One region of the Sediminibacillus dalangtanensis genome, then DNA from elsewhere that is predicted to be linked to it. Evidence: riboswitches for the same ligand, from Rfam matches in the RefSeq annotation. Region 1 holds a riboswitch; the other holds the start of a gene.
The links. A riboswitch is a leader RNA that binds a small molecule or an ion and turns the genes downstream of it on or off. The one in region 1 is predicted to bind lysine.
Positions count from the first base shown of each region.

Region 2: it holds a riboswitch for lysine, as region 1 does, so the genes downstream of both, ERJ70_RS13510 (Na+/H+ antiporter NhaC family protein) here and dapA (4-hydroxy-tetrahydrodipicolinate synthase) in region 1, are expected to answer to the same signal.

Region 1 covers NZ_CP046956.1:1,979,110-1,985,317, forward strand. Annotated here, with positions in the region: gene ERJ70_RS09900 (UDP-N-acetylmuramoyl-L-alanyl-D-glutamate--2,6-diaminopimelate ligase) at 1-827, shown strand, start outside; gene dapA (4-hydroxy-tetrahydrodipicolinate synthase) at 870-1,763, opposite strand; lysine riboswitch at 1,929-2,111, opposite strand; gene ERJ70_RS09910 (hypothetical protein) at 2,213-2,518, opposite strand; gene ERJ70_RS09915 (YaiI/YqxD family protein) at 2,640-3,101, opposite strand; gene ERJ70_RS09920 (BH0509 family protein) at 3,429-3,575, opposite strand; gene ERJ70_RS09925 (CvfB family protein) at 3,838-4,686, shown strand; gene ERJ70_RS09930 (Spo0E family sporulation regulatory protein-aspartic acid phosphatase) at 4,878-5,042, shown strand; gene ERJ70_RS09935 (ATP-binding protein) at 5,139-6,208, shown strand, end outside.
Region 2 covers NZ_CP046956.1:2,686,515-2,692,722, forward strand. Annotated here, with positions in the region: gene ERJ70_RS13505 (sodium-dependent transporter) at 1-590, opposite strand, end outside; gene ERJ70_RS13510 (Na+/H+ antiporter NhaC family protein) at 951-2,513, opposite strand; lysine riboswitch at 2,781-2,959, opposite strand; gene yunB (sporulation protein YunB) at 3,014-3,799, opposite strand; gene ERJ70_RS13520 (HD-GYP domain-containing protein) at 3,860-4,960, opposite strand; gene ERJ70_RS13525 (YunC family protein) at 5,095-5,409, opposite strand; gene ERJ70_RS13530 (bifunctional metallophosphatase/5'-nucleotidase) at 5,461-6,208, opposite strand, start outside.

The sequences.
Region 1 (6,208 bases):
AACAGACAGAAAAAGCTGTAGTAAACCTGGATGACGAGGGAATGGCAAAGGACATCCTCGATTTGTACCACGGTCCTTTGCTAACATATAGCATAGACGGTCATCCAGACGCGGATGTTTTTGCTTCCAATATCAGAATAAAAAGGGAAGGGTCGGCTTTTTTACTGTCCATCGAAGGAGTATCTTCTCTCGTCCATACACCGGTAATCGGTGAGTATAACATCTCTAATTTACTGGCTGCTGTTTGTGCTGCTCTCCACATGGGTGTCACCGGCAAAAAAATCCTGGAGGCATTACCGAAAATCCAAGGCCCGAAAGGCAGATTCCAGCTAGTGGAAATACCAGGTAACAGTAGCGTATTGCTGGATTATGCACATACCCCAGAAGCTCTGCGGAAACTCTTATCGGAAGTTAAGAAACTAAACTACCGTAAACTAATTCTAATGGTGACAGGAGTAGGTATCCGGGATGAAAAGAAAATGGCGAGAATGGGAGAAGCTGCCGATGGACAGGCAGATGTGTACATCATTTCCGTTGATCATCCCGGGTACAGGAAACCAGAAGAGATTGTCGCAAGCGTGCTGTCTGGTTTTTCAAAAACGAAGCGAACACATATTACATGTACACACTCACGAAAAGAAGGAGTTATTGCAGCTTTAAAACTGGCGGAAAAAGAGGATTTAATCATTTTAACTGGAGGTTGTATCAACGGTTGTCAAATGGTTAGAGGAAAAGCCTTCCCACACTCGGATGAAACGATAATCGAGCAATTTTATTCCAAACGCATTAATCAAACAAAATCCTCGCTGGCACCGGAAGCAAAATAACCCTTGTTCTAAGAAATGACAAGGGTTATTTTTGAATCTTACTTATGCATTGGCTGCTTGGTCACCGACATAATAATAAAGCTGTTGGAACAATAATTGCTTCTCATTCTCACCTAAAGGAACCAAAGGCAGACGTACAGAACCTGCATCAATCCCTACGTAAGATAAAGCAGCTTTAACAGGTGCAGGACTTGGAGCCATGAATAATGATTTCATCATTGGAAGCAGGCATTGATGAAGAGTAGCAGCTCTTTGATGGTCGCCATTGAAAAAGCTATCTGCCATCTCTTTCATTTCATTTCCAAAGATATGGGAGGCGACGGATACTACCCCTTTTCCACCAATCGACAAAACAGGAAGTGTAAGCCCGTCATCACCACTATATAAGTGAAAACTGTCTTTTGTACCACTAATGATAGAAGTCATATCATCTAAATTTCCACCAGATTCCTTAACAGCGACAATATTTTCTTCCTCCGAAAGCTTTATGATCGTCTCGGGCGTCATCCCTGCTGCACTTCTGCCAGGGATATTATAAAGCATGATAGGCAGTTTAACCGCCCGGGCGATGGATCGAAAATGTTGATACATTCCTTCTTGGTTCGGTTTGTTGTAATATGGAGTCACCAACATCGAAGCATCAACTCCGGCAGCTTCGGCCGCTCGAGTAAAATCGATGGAATCACGGGTATTATTTGACCCTGTTCCGGCAATGACAGGCACACGCTTGTTTACTGTTTGCACCGTAAATCGCAGCAAATTCAATTTTTCATCTTTCGTTAGGGTTGGTGACTCACCAGTCGTTCCTGCAACAACTAATCCTTCGGTACCATTTGCGATTAAATAGTTGATCAGTATCTCTGTTTTTTGATAATCAATGTCACCGTTCTGATCAAATGGTGTAACCATTGCTGTCAAAATACGCCCAAAATCCATTTTTCTACACCTCTATTCATAATTTTAAAAACAGGACCAGAAGCCCTCTTGGTGAATAGAGAGTATCCCACTAGAGACAAAGCAGTTTTGAATGACGTTTAAAATATCACACAAAAAAACAGCAACGAGGGCTTCGCTGCTGCATCACTATGACATCTTTCTGATGCGTGAGATAGCCCTCCATATAACTAAAGGTTATATGACAGCCCTGTATTTATTGAATACAGAACCAGTGATGCGAAACGATGAGTTTCCACCCACTTCGGCAAATTCCCCTTTCGGCTGCCATCAACAGACCTCATCATCCTACGACAGCGTACTATTGGTTTTTGCACCTCTATCCTCACTCCAAAAATAATTTGAAGTAAAGCAAATAAAATTGTATCTAAAATATAGCAAAATTTTTTCTGGTTTGCAATGCTAAGCAATTAAGAAAGATCTTTTTTTGACTAAAGACGTGGATAACCGAAATAAGGAGGTCTGCCATAATAAGGAGGACGCCCGGCTCCTGGATAGCCATATCCACCATACCACGGACCACCAGGATAACCATATGGTCCCGGACGAGGATAACCGATTGCAGGATTTCCGAAAAGTTCACCGCCTAAATAACCTAGTCCGAATCCAACCAATCCTGCTCCAAGTGGTCCAAAGGCAAAATTCCTCTCTAACATTTCATTTTCTTGAACTGAATGGGGATGAATGTATTGATCATACTGATCGTTATATTGATGAACAGGTAAATAATGTTGCATATTTTTTCTCCTCTCCGCTTTTGTTTGTGAGCAATCCGTCTACTCCTTTACATATTCAGCATATGGTTCAAAGCGGAAAGTGAAATGGATAAACACCTATTTTGATCTCTTGATTAAAGATTCACGAAGAACTACCGGACGTATGCTCGCTTAAAACTGTATCCAGCAAAGCTTGATACTTTTCCCTATCTTCTGCAGTTAGTGGCTTCGGCCCTTTTGTCCGCTTCCCGCTTCTTCGGGCTTTCGCATTAGCATGGCGCATAACCAGCATTTCATCTATAGTGGATAGGTGATATGGAAAGCCTTTATGGTGAAGGACAATACATCCTTTACCTAAAGCCAGGGATGCCAGTCCGTAGTCTTGTGTGATGATAATGTCATTTTTATTAGCCAATTGCATAATTCGGTAGTCTACGGAATCTGCACCGGTATCGACATAAATGCTTTCCGCACCGCTTTGTTCATCACGAGAAGAGAAGTGGGAAAAGCTTTTAACGAGAGTTACAGGAACGGAATACTTTTTAGCGGTCTTTATCGTTATTTCTTTTACGGGACAAGCGTCTGCATCTACTAATATTTTCATTCCAGCACCCCTTTTAACTTTTCAATTTTAACGCGTTAGCTCATGATACCAAAAATACCGGGAAGGAAAAAAGCGCAAGCGCCTGTTTAAAAGAGTACAGGCTAGAGCCGCCACGTCCTGTGGCAACGCCTGCATGGCCCACATCGTTTGGGCCTGCCCAACCTCGGCGTGGCGCTTTTTGCCACACAAAGGGTGGGCTTAAGACCTCGAGGGGGTAGGCGCTGGAGCTGGACGTGGCTGTTTCAGCCAATAATGATCCACAAACAGTCAAAAAGCAGCCGGCGGATAATCGCAGGCTGCTCAGGATACTATATCAACTATTTATTCTTACATAAGATCGTAAACGGATTCTTCAAGATAGAGCCAGTGATAGTACTCGACTTCTTCATCGGTCATTTTCAACACTTCATCTTTGTGCAAAGTTGTTAAATCCCATAATTGTTCCATCAGATTTTCTCTCACTAGTTGGCTCATGGTAAATCCCCCTTAGGATTAGGTTGAATAATAAAGCGTTTTCCCCTTTTGTTACTTTGATTATATATCTCATATCGAGATAAAAACAATATCAAAATTAGATATATTGAGTGGAAGCGATATAGGGTTGATATACTTGAGGACAAATGACGTAATCATGTCTGAAAAGCAGGATCGTATGTCCTTTTTCATTTTTATTTTGTTGGAGCTCGGTTATAATGAAAGGTAGCAAAAATTCACCGTATAAGAAAGAGGTTACAAAATGAGCGAGATACTACCGGGCTCTATCCAACAGGCAGAAGTTCAAAACTCAGTGACAGACGGGTTCTTAGTAAGCATTGGAAAAGAAACCCTATTACTGCCGGAAGCAGATACCGAGCTACAAAAAGGGCAAGAGATAGAAGTGTTTATTTATCAAGATAAAAAAGGGAAACTTCTGGCAACTAAAAATATTCCCGAGGCCAGACTTGATTCCTACGGCTGGGCGCAAGTAGTAGAAGTAGTAGAAAATCTAGGTGCATTTGTCAATATAGGTATTCCGAAAGAAATTCTGGTTTCCAGTGATGATTTGCCTTTGTTAAAGAAAGTGTGGCCAGTTAGCGGCGACAATTTGTTTGTCAGCCTCGATATCGATAAAAAAGGGCGTTTGCTGGCAAAACCAATTAATGAAGCGGATGTAATGGCCGAATTGGTTCCGGCTTCTTCAGACCTCTTACAAAATCAAGTGACGGGAAGAGTGTATCGCTCAACGAAAGCTGGTTCTTTTGTCCTCTCCGAAGAAGGATACAGAGGGTTTATTCATCCTCATGAAAGAAAAAAAGAGCCTCGAATAGGAGAGACGGTTACCGGACGTGTCATCGATGTGAAGGATGACGGCACTATCAATGTCTCTTTGCTGCCACTGAAACAAGAAGGAATGAAAGATGATGCCGAAAATATTATAGAGTATATGGAAAAAAACGATGGAGCAATGCCATTTAGTGATAAAAGTAATCCCGAGGCAATCAGGGAAACCTTTCACATTAGTAAGTCCGCTTTTAAACGGGCACTTGGAAAACTAATTAAAGAGAATAAAGTACAGCAAAAAGACGGTAAAACATACATGATATAGTCTCAATCCCAAAACAGGCACAATCTGATTAGAGGTTGTGCCTGTTTTTATTATGGACAAAGAAGTATCTCCTAGACTGACACAAGATTGTTGATATAATTGTGGGCCTTCCATTGAAAAGAGATACCGCCCGATAAATGTATAATTATGGTATTATTATAGAAAAGGGAAGAATAAGGGGATTCAGTTAAATGCAGATAAAAGAATTAGAAAAAGAAATTCGATTTCTGCAAATCCGATTGTATCAAGTAAAGGATACAGATAATTATTCCAACGGAGCGATCCTGCAACTTAACCAAAAACTAGATAAAATAATCCTTTATTACCAAAAAATCATACGAAATATGGAAAAATGATAGCCATTTCCTCCATAACCACTTATCATGGAAAAAGATTGACGAAAAGTGTCGAAGTAACAATTGGCTTTGTATAGTGTTTAAAGGAGGATTATTGTGAAGGACTTTACTCAATATATACAGGAGTCGAAAGCAGCGTGTAAAAGCATTTACGGGATGTCTCCAGAAGAAATCCCTTTTTTGAAGGTAGGACTGACAAAAGAACAATTACAGCAAAAGCAGAATAAATACGGAAAAGTGTTATCTATTGTAAAGGAATTTATGATAAAGCTTATTAAATATATGGATGGGGTGCCAACCCTTATTGTCACAACAGACGCAGAAGGGTATGTGCTAGAGATCTTTGGGGATACAGGCATCAAACAAATGGTCGATTCTTTAGGAATCACCATAGGGGGCCGTTTTGATGAAAAGGATGTAGGGACTAATTCCGTATCACTCGCTTTAAAGCATGGAGAACCGATCGGTCTCATTGGAGACGATCATTTTCATGATTGTCTAGCTGGGGTGGCCTGCTACTCTGCACCTTTTTCTTATTCAGACAGTAATCAGCTTGCAGGTACTGTCTCGATCATGACCTTGGTTGATTATTCCAATCAATTTCACTTAGGATTATTATCTTCTGCTGTTGATACTATTGAGGGGGAAATTCGTTTACAAGAGCAAAATCATAAGCTTTACCTACTTAATCAGGTCTTGATTAATTCAGCACCTCTAGGAATTATCATGACCGATGATAGTGGAGGAATACTGGAATACAATCCAGGCGCAGAAGAAATATTGGGGATACCCAAGGAAGAAGTTATCCCCAAGGGAATAGCGGGAATAAAAGGATTAAGTGAATATGTCATGAAAGCACTTCAAAAGCAAGAAAAAGTAGAAAATACAGAAACGACATTGATCGATCACAAAAATGGCCTTGAAAGAATATGTTTAGTGGATGTGCTTCCGTTATATGACAACTTCCATCGACTAACTGGTGCATTTGCTCAATTTAGAGATATGACCAGTTATCACGAACTGCAAAAACAAGTCATTCAATCGGAGAAACTGTCAGCCGTCGGAAAACTCGGGGCTGGCTTCGCTCATGAGATACGAAATCCGCTGGCAAGCATAATAGGCCTGGTGCAGCTTTTAAGGGAGAATAATGAACATAATAAGTATTT
Region 2 (6,208 bases), 710 kb from region 1:
TCCAAAGTCACTGCTCTGATAACGATGATCAAAAAGATAACAGCCAATGTCGGAATGAAGATTTTATTGGCCACCTCTATACCTTTTTTAACCCCTCTGCCTAGGAAAAATAAAGCAACAACCCACACAGCGATTAACGGCAATAATACGCTCGGTACCATGGCACCGAAACTGCCCGGATCACCTAGCTGCAAATAATCTCCAACAAAAAATCCTGTAGCATCTCCACCCCATTGTTGTCCGAAAGAAAAATAAGCATACATAATTGCCCAAGCAATGATAACCGGATAATAAGTAGAAATGACAAACGAAACAACTACCTGCCACCAGCCAATCCATTCCATGCCTTTACTGATTTTCCTATAGGAGCGCGGTGCAGAGCCCCGGAACTTATGGCCAATGGTGTATTCCAAAATTAAAAGTGGAATTCCGGCCGTCAACAGTGCAAATAAATATGGAAGGAAAAAAGCGCCCCCTCCGTTTTCATACGCTGTATAAGGAAATCGCCAAATATTCCCCAATCCAATAGCCGATCCCATGGCTGCCAGCAGGAAACCTAACCGTGTTCCCCATTGTGACCGATTCTCCATGTTTGAACCTCCCCTGTTTTTTTAAAAACATTCTCTTTCCATAATTAATGAATGTTTTAAATTTTTATTTTTTTCAGATATTTATGTTTGTATTATATATTAGACAAAACCAGAATGTCAAAGGAAGATTTAGGAGAATGGTTCTAGATCTTTTTTACTGGAAGAGTATTCCAATCATAGGAGGTAACTTTAGATTAGTACGAGGGCTCATCACCCAGACTTGTTAGAAGTGGATCTATAGCAGGATAGCGATGACCCTCTCTCAAAAAAGAAAACCGAACGAGTTCGCACGCTTACGATTGCGAATTATCGTTCGGTTTTCACTTTGTTCACTATGCTTTTTTCAGTATCATTTAGCGTTTATCTGTTTGAACCGCTTGTTCGATTGTTTTGGTTGTGAATATAAATTGCTGTTACCAAAACAAGTGCAAGGGTAAGCAATAACGCGATCCATGTCTGGCCAGTAACCCCAAGAACCAGATACCCGATTACCGATGCTATAGCCGCAATAAATGCATAGGGCAGCTGGGTCAGGACGTGATCAATATGATTGGAGCCAGCACCAGTCGAAGAAAGAATCGATGTATCGGAAATCGGTGAACAATGGTCGCCGAACACGGATCCGGCCAACACTGCAGCCATTGCCGGAAGAACGAGTTCGACATCAGTCAATGCTGCAATTTCTGCTGCAATCGGAAGCATGATGCCAAATGTTCCCCACGATGTCCCAGTAGCCAGAGCCATGAAACCAGCAACAATAAAAATCAGAAACGGAAGGAAAGCTGTATTCAAGGATGCTTGCTGAACGAGGTCTGCCAAGTACTCGCCGGTCGCCAGGCTATCTATAATCGAGCCGATCATCCAAGCCAAAACTAAAATATAGATGGCTGGAAGCATCGCTTTGATACCCTCCCAGCAAACAATCCCAATACCGGTTTTCGGAGAGTGCTGCATGCTGTACAGTACTGCTGCACCTACGGCTGCTATCACTCCTCCCCAAAACAGAGAAAGATTGACGTCTGTATTAGCGAAAACGTCCAACACATCAGCTTGTCCCTCCGTGTTATTTACCCCAGTTCCGACCATGAATACAACCGTAGCGACAACGAGTAAAAGAATCGGTATGATAAGATGGTGAATTTCCCCTCTTTCATTATCTACAAAACTTTTCTCCAAGTCGCCGGCTACCTCTCCTCGTTCAGGATCCGTCAGTTCTCCGGTTTCTATCGCCCGGTTTTCATGGGTTTTCATCAATCCGATATCTACCTTAAACAATGCCGTCAAGAACACCAGCAAAAGGGCCGCAAAGGCGTACATATTCAATGGGATCATTGCGACAAATGCTTGCAGAGGACCATACTGCGTCATTTCGTTGGCTGCTAATATACTGCCTAACGTACCGATAATATAAGCTCCCCAACTTGAAATCGGCGAGATTACCGTTATCGGAGCAGAAGTAGAGTCGATAAAATAAGCAAGCTTTGCACGGGAAATTCGATGACGATCTGTCAACGGACGGGCGATTTGACCGACAGCCAGACTGTTGAAGTAATCATCGATGAAAATGATGACCCCAAGTACAGCAGGCATCAACTGAGCACCTTTTCTTGTTTTTATTTTCCGGATTGCCCATTCTCCGAAGGCCCTGCTTCCACCTGAAGCGGTCAAAAAGGCTGTGACAATTCCTAACAATAGCAAGAATATCAATAAATATAAATTCCCGGTATTTAATGCGCCATCCGCATAAAAAATGGTTCGGAAAACAAGCCATATTTCTCCAGCGGTTTGCGGCAATGAAAAATCATGAAGCATGAAAGCTCCGATTAACACACCTGCCCCTAATGACAGCAGTACTTTTCTTGTGGCTAATACAAGCACAAGCATCAGCAGGGCAGGAATCAATGAATAAATTGTTCCTTCCATGTTGTACCTCCATTACTTTTTGGTGATGGAAATGAATGGATCGACATGCTGAAGAAAAAATGAGGAAAACCTGTCTGGTCATACGCAAGGTAAGTGAAGGCATCTGGGCAATTGGTATTGCCAATAAAGGAATCGGCCTGATGTGATCCCACTTCACCTTGCGTTATATAATTACTTTCAAACAAGAAATGTGTCTTTAAACAGAAAAAAGCAGTGATAGAAAATAACCTATCACTGCTTCTGTAAGCAATTCTGTTATCCTCCATTTCGATCAGTAGCCCTTCATGCTATTCTTTCCAGACATGACAGTATTATCCCTGTTCGACATAATACCAGTAATAAGGGGCTGACACTCCCTTATACTTCGGCAAACAGGCCTTTCACCAATCTTCCCAGTTATCATCCTCCAAAAGGATACTGATCCTGTCTGCACCTCTACCTCACCGATCTGATAAGGTCTCGCTATTCAATTCCTCGTATATTGTACCAGTGGCCGGCTTCTATTGCAAGGGTTCCATTGGAATCGAGAGTTGCGGCGATTCTCCGCCACCATTTCCATTGTAATAATATGGTACATCAAAGCTGACTACCCGATCATCGATCTTTATCTTTGAATTAATTTGTGTCGTTTTGGTTTGAAATGGAACAACCACTCGCAGGCTTACTTCCATTTCTACATACAAAGCGAAGTACACATTATTGATCCCCAGTTCTTCCCGCTCCATGATTGGTTCCGACTGGACATCACCAATCACTTCTATATTGACAGGAATATCAGGTCCCAGATTTGCCAATAAAGGGATGCCTAGCGCCTGGCCGACCGGGATTTGTATTAAGGTCGGTTCTTCTTTGACCGATTCGATTGAAGGCTTTTCTTCCGGTTCCAATTCCACATCAAGGGTACTTCCCGGATCAGGAACCTGTCCTTTTTCCAAGAGTTTTAAAAAATTTTGCACGCGATTGGTCGTATTCCGTACCACTCGATTGGTAACAACGGAATTCCAGCCTACCGATACGGCATTCCCTTCATTGTCGACCTTTTCCTGAATCAATTCATCGTATTCCAAATCATCGGCGATTTTTTTGCTAACTGCTTCGTTAATCGCCATTCTGGCATATTGCCGGGCCCTTGTTTCCGCAATATCCATCAGCGTAGGTTCAAGCCCGCGGTTGATGATCAAAATACTGACAAAGGAGGATATCGTAAAAAAGACAATTGTAACCACCAATACATGACGAAACGGAGGCGGTGTCATATGGCTCTTGAAGTTCCTATTTTTTTTCAATATAAATACCCCCTCAAAAAAACATATGCTTTTAAGCAGGAGGTTAGAATTTTTACTATATTAACTTTTTGCCAAGTCTGTCGCAAAACAGGAGGTGACCATCAGGTTCAAATGTTCCGCAAGATCTATTTCGTAAGGAACCGATACAGCATGACCGTCTTCCTCCAAGATGCGAATCACCGGGCGTTCACATAGCTGCTGATTTTGTTTTGCCACGATACCGGCTCTTCCATCGCTGAGTTCGACCATCAATCCAGTTGGATAAACGGCGATTGTCCGGCGGAAGGCCTCCACCAACTCACGATCGAACAAGTCTCCAGCACCAGCATATAATACTTCCAGCCCTTCATGCGGAAGCATCGCATCACGATATACTCTGTTGCTGGTAACGGCATCGAATACGTCCGCTATACCGATCAATTTAGCGTGTGGATGGATGTCTTTTTCCGTAAGACCGCGGGGATACCCCGATCCATTCAGTCTTTCGTGATGTTGAAAAGCGCAGTGTGCTGCAAGCAAAGGGATGTTGTGATTATTTCGTAAAAATTCGAAGCCAATATCTGTGTGCCCTTTTATGATTTCAAATTCCATTTCAGAAAGGCTACCTTGCTTTTGCAGAATTTCCTGTGGAATAAACATTTTGCCCACGTCATGAAGCATTGCCCCCAGTCCGATTTCCTCCATCTTCGAACGCGACATTCCAAGCTCCGTTGCCAAAGCCAGCGAATAGATTGTCACATTGAGTGAATGAGAAAACACATAGTTATCGGTCAGAAAAACATCTGACAAAATGGAAACCACCTGGTCCGCCTGTTGTATCTCATCCATAAGACTTCCAACCATATCAGCCATTTGTTTCCCCGTTTTTTCGAATACAAACGAATTTTTCCCGATGCCTTGGCTTTGAAAATCCGAAAAAGAATGCTTGATCGTTTGATAAGCTTCCATTCGCAGTTTTTCGGGAATCGGAGTCGAAATGTTGATATCCTCCGTTAAGGAATCTTTGATATGTACATAGGTTATGTTATATTTTTGCAGTCTTTTCAACATGCGTTGTGTCAGACTTACATCTTCTTGAATCAATATCTGTCCGTTTTCGTTATATATTGCTTTGGCAAGCTTCGTTCCGGGTTCAATTGATTTGGTTGCTGCAATTCTCATATCTATCTCCTAACCGCACCATTTTGAATGAAACAGCTGATCCCTTGTATAGACAACAAGAAAATCCTCTATTTAGAGTATAGAGGATTTATAGGAGAAATCAAACTAAATTTGTAGGAAATTGTCTAATTTTTTCAGTCGGCCGGTTCGGCAATTTTCAGTAAAGCTTCCTTCCCGGTCATCCCCACTTGCCAGCCTTTTTCCCTGGATGCATTCGTCACTTTCTCCAATGGAGCGTCAAGCAATTGGTCAATTGTCTTGACTCCTACTGCCCGGGCAGCTATCACTTTTCGATCTGCCAACTTTTCGCTTAACAAATCGACGTCCAGAGCGCCGCACATAATATATCCGGTATCATTCGAAACAATCAATAGATTGGTCTTCGGCAATTCCACACGAATCGCCGTAAAAGGAACATCTTCAATAAAAACAGGCTTAATGGAAATCATAAGATGCCACACTCCCTTCACCATACTATATGGATTTCAGGAGGATATGTGTCACTTGGAAGCCACTTTTTTCCTTAACGTATCGGCCAATAAGTCACGCAAAAATTCCGGCATGAAAAACTGCTTATTTTCCGCTTTTGCAATTCCCGGTAGCAATCGACCGAATGTAAACGTATCAGCGGTTGCCACTTTATACGGTTTATCCATATCCAGAGGACTGCCGTTCACTTCTACATAATCAACACGTTCTTGGCCATCTGCTAACTTACTGGTCGTCACAGAGGCACCTGCAAAGACCATCCGGCCGATTATTTCGCCACGAAAGCCAAAACCTTTCAATTTCAATTCCGTAAATTGCTTGGTAAAAGAAGCACGGATGACTTCAAGCAATTCATCTCCCTGTAGTGTGACGAGACACGGATTGATTGGATGTGGGCAAATCCGATGAATATCGCCGTACGTCACGTCCCCTTTTTCAAATCTATCCAGCAGAAGTCCGGCATTCAGCATCGCGCATTCTGCTCCCGTCCACTCCTTCAACGTTTCGACAAGTTGTTTCATAATAAATGTTTCCTTGAACCAACCAAATTCCAATGGTTTCTCCAGCGTGGTTACCGTTTCCCCCAATAAATCATTCGCCCGATTCTGATAAGCAATCAGCTTTTGCTCCGTCTCCTCGTCCTTTGGGAGATTATCGGTACTGCTCGCGTAGGCTTCTTTTCGAATCAGTTTCCGCTGTTCTTGGTCCCATGTCAAAATCACTTCCCCAACAAACTTTCCATGTTTCCCTGCTGCAGTA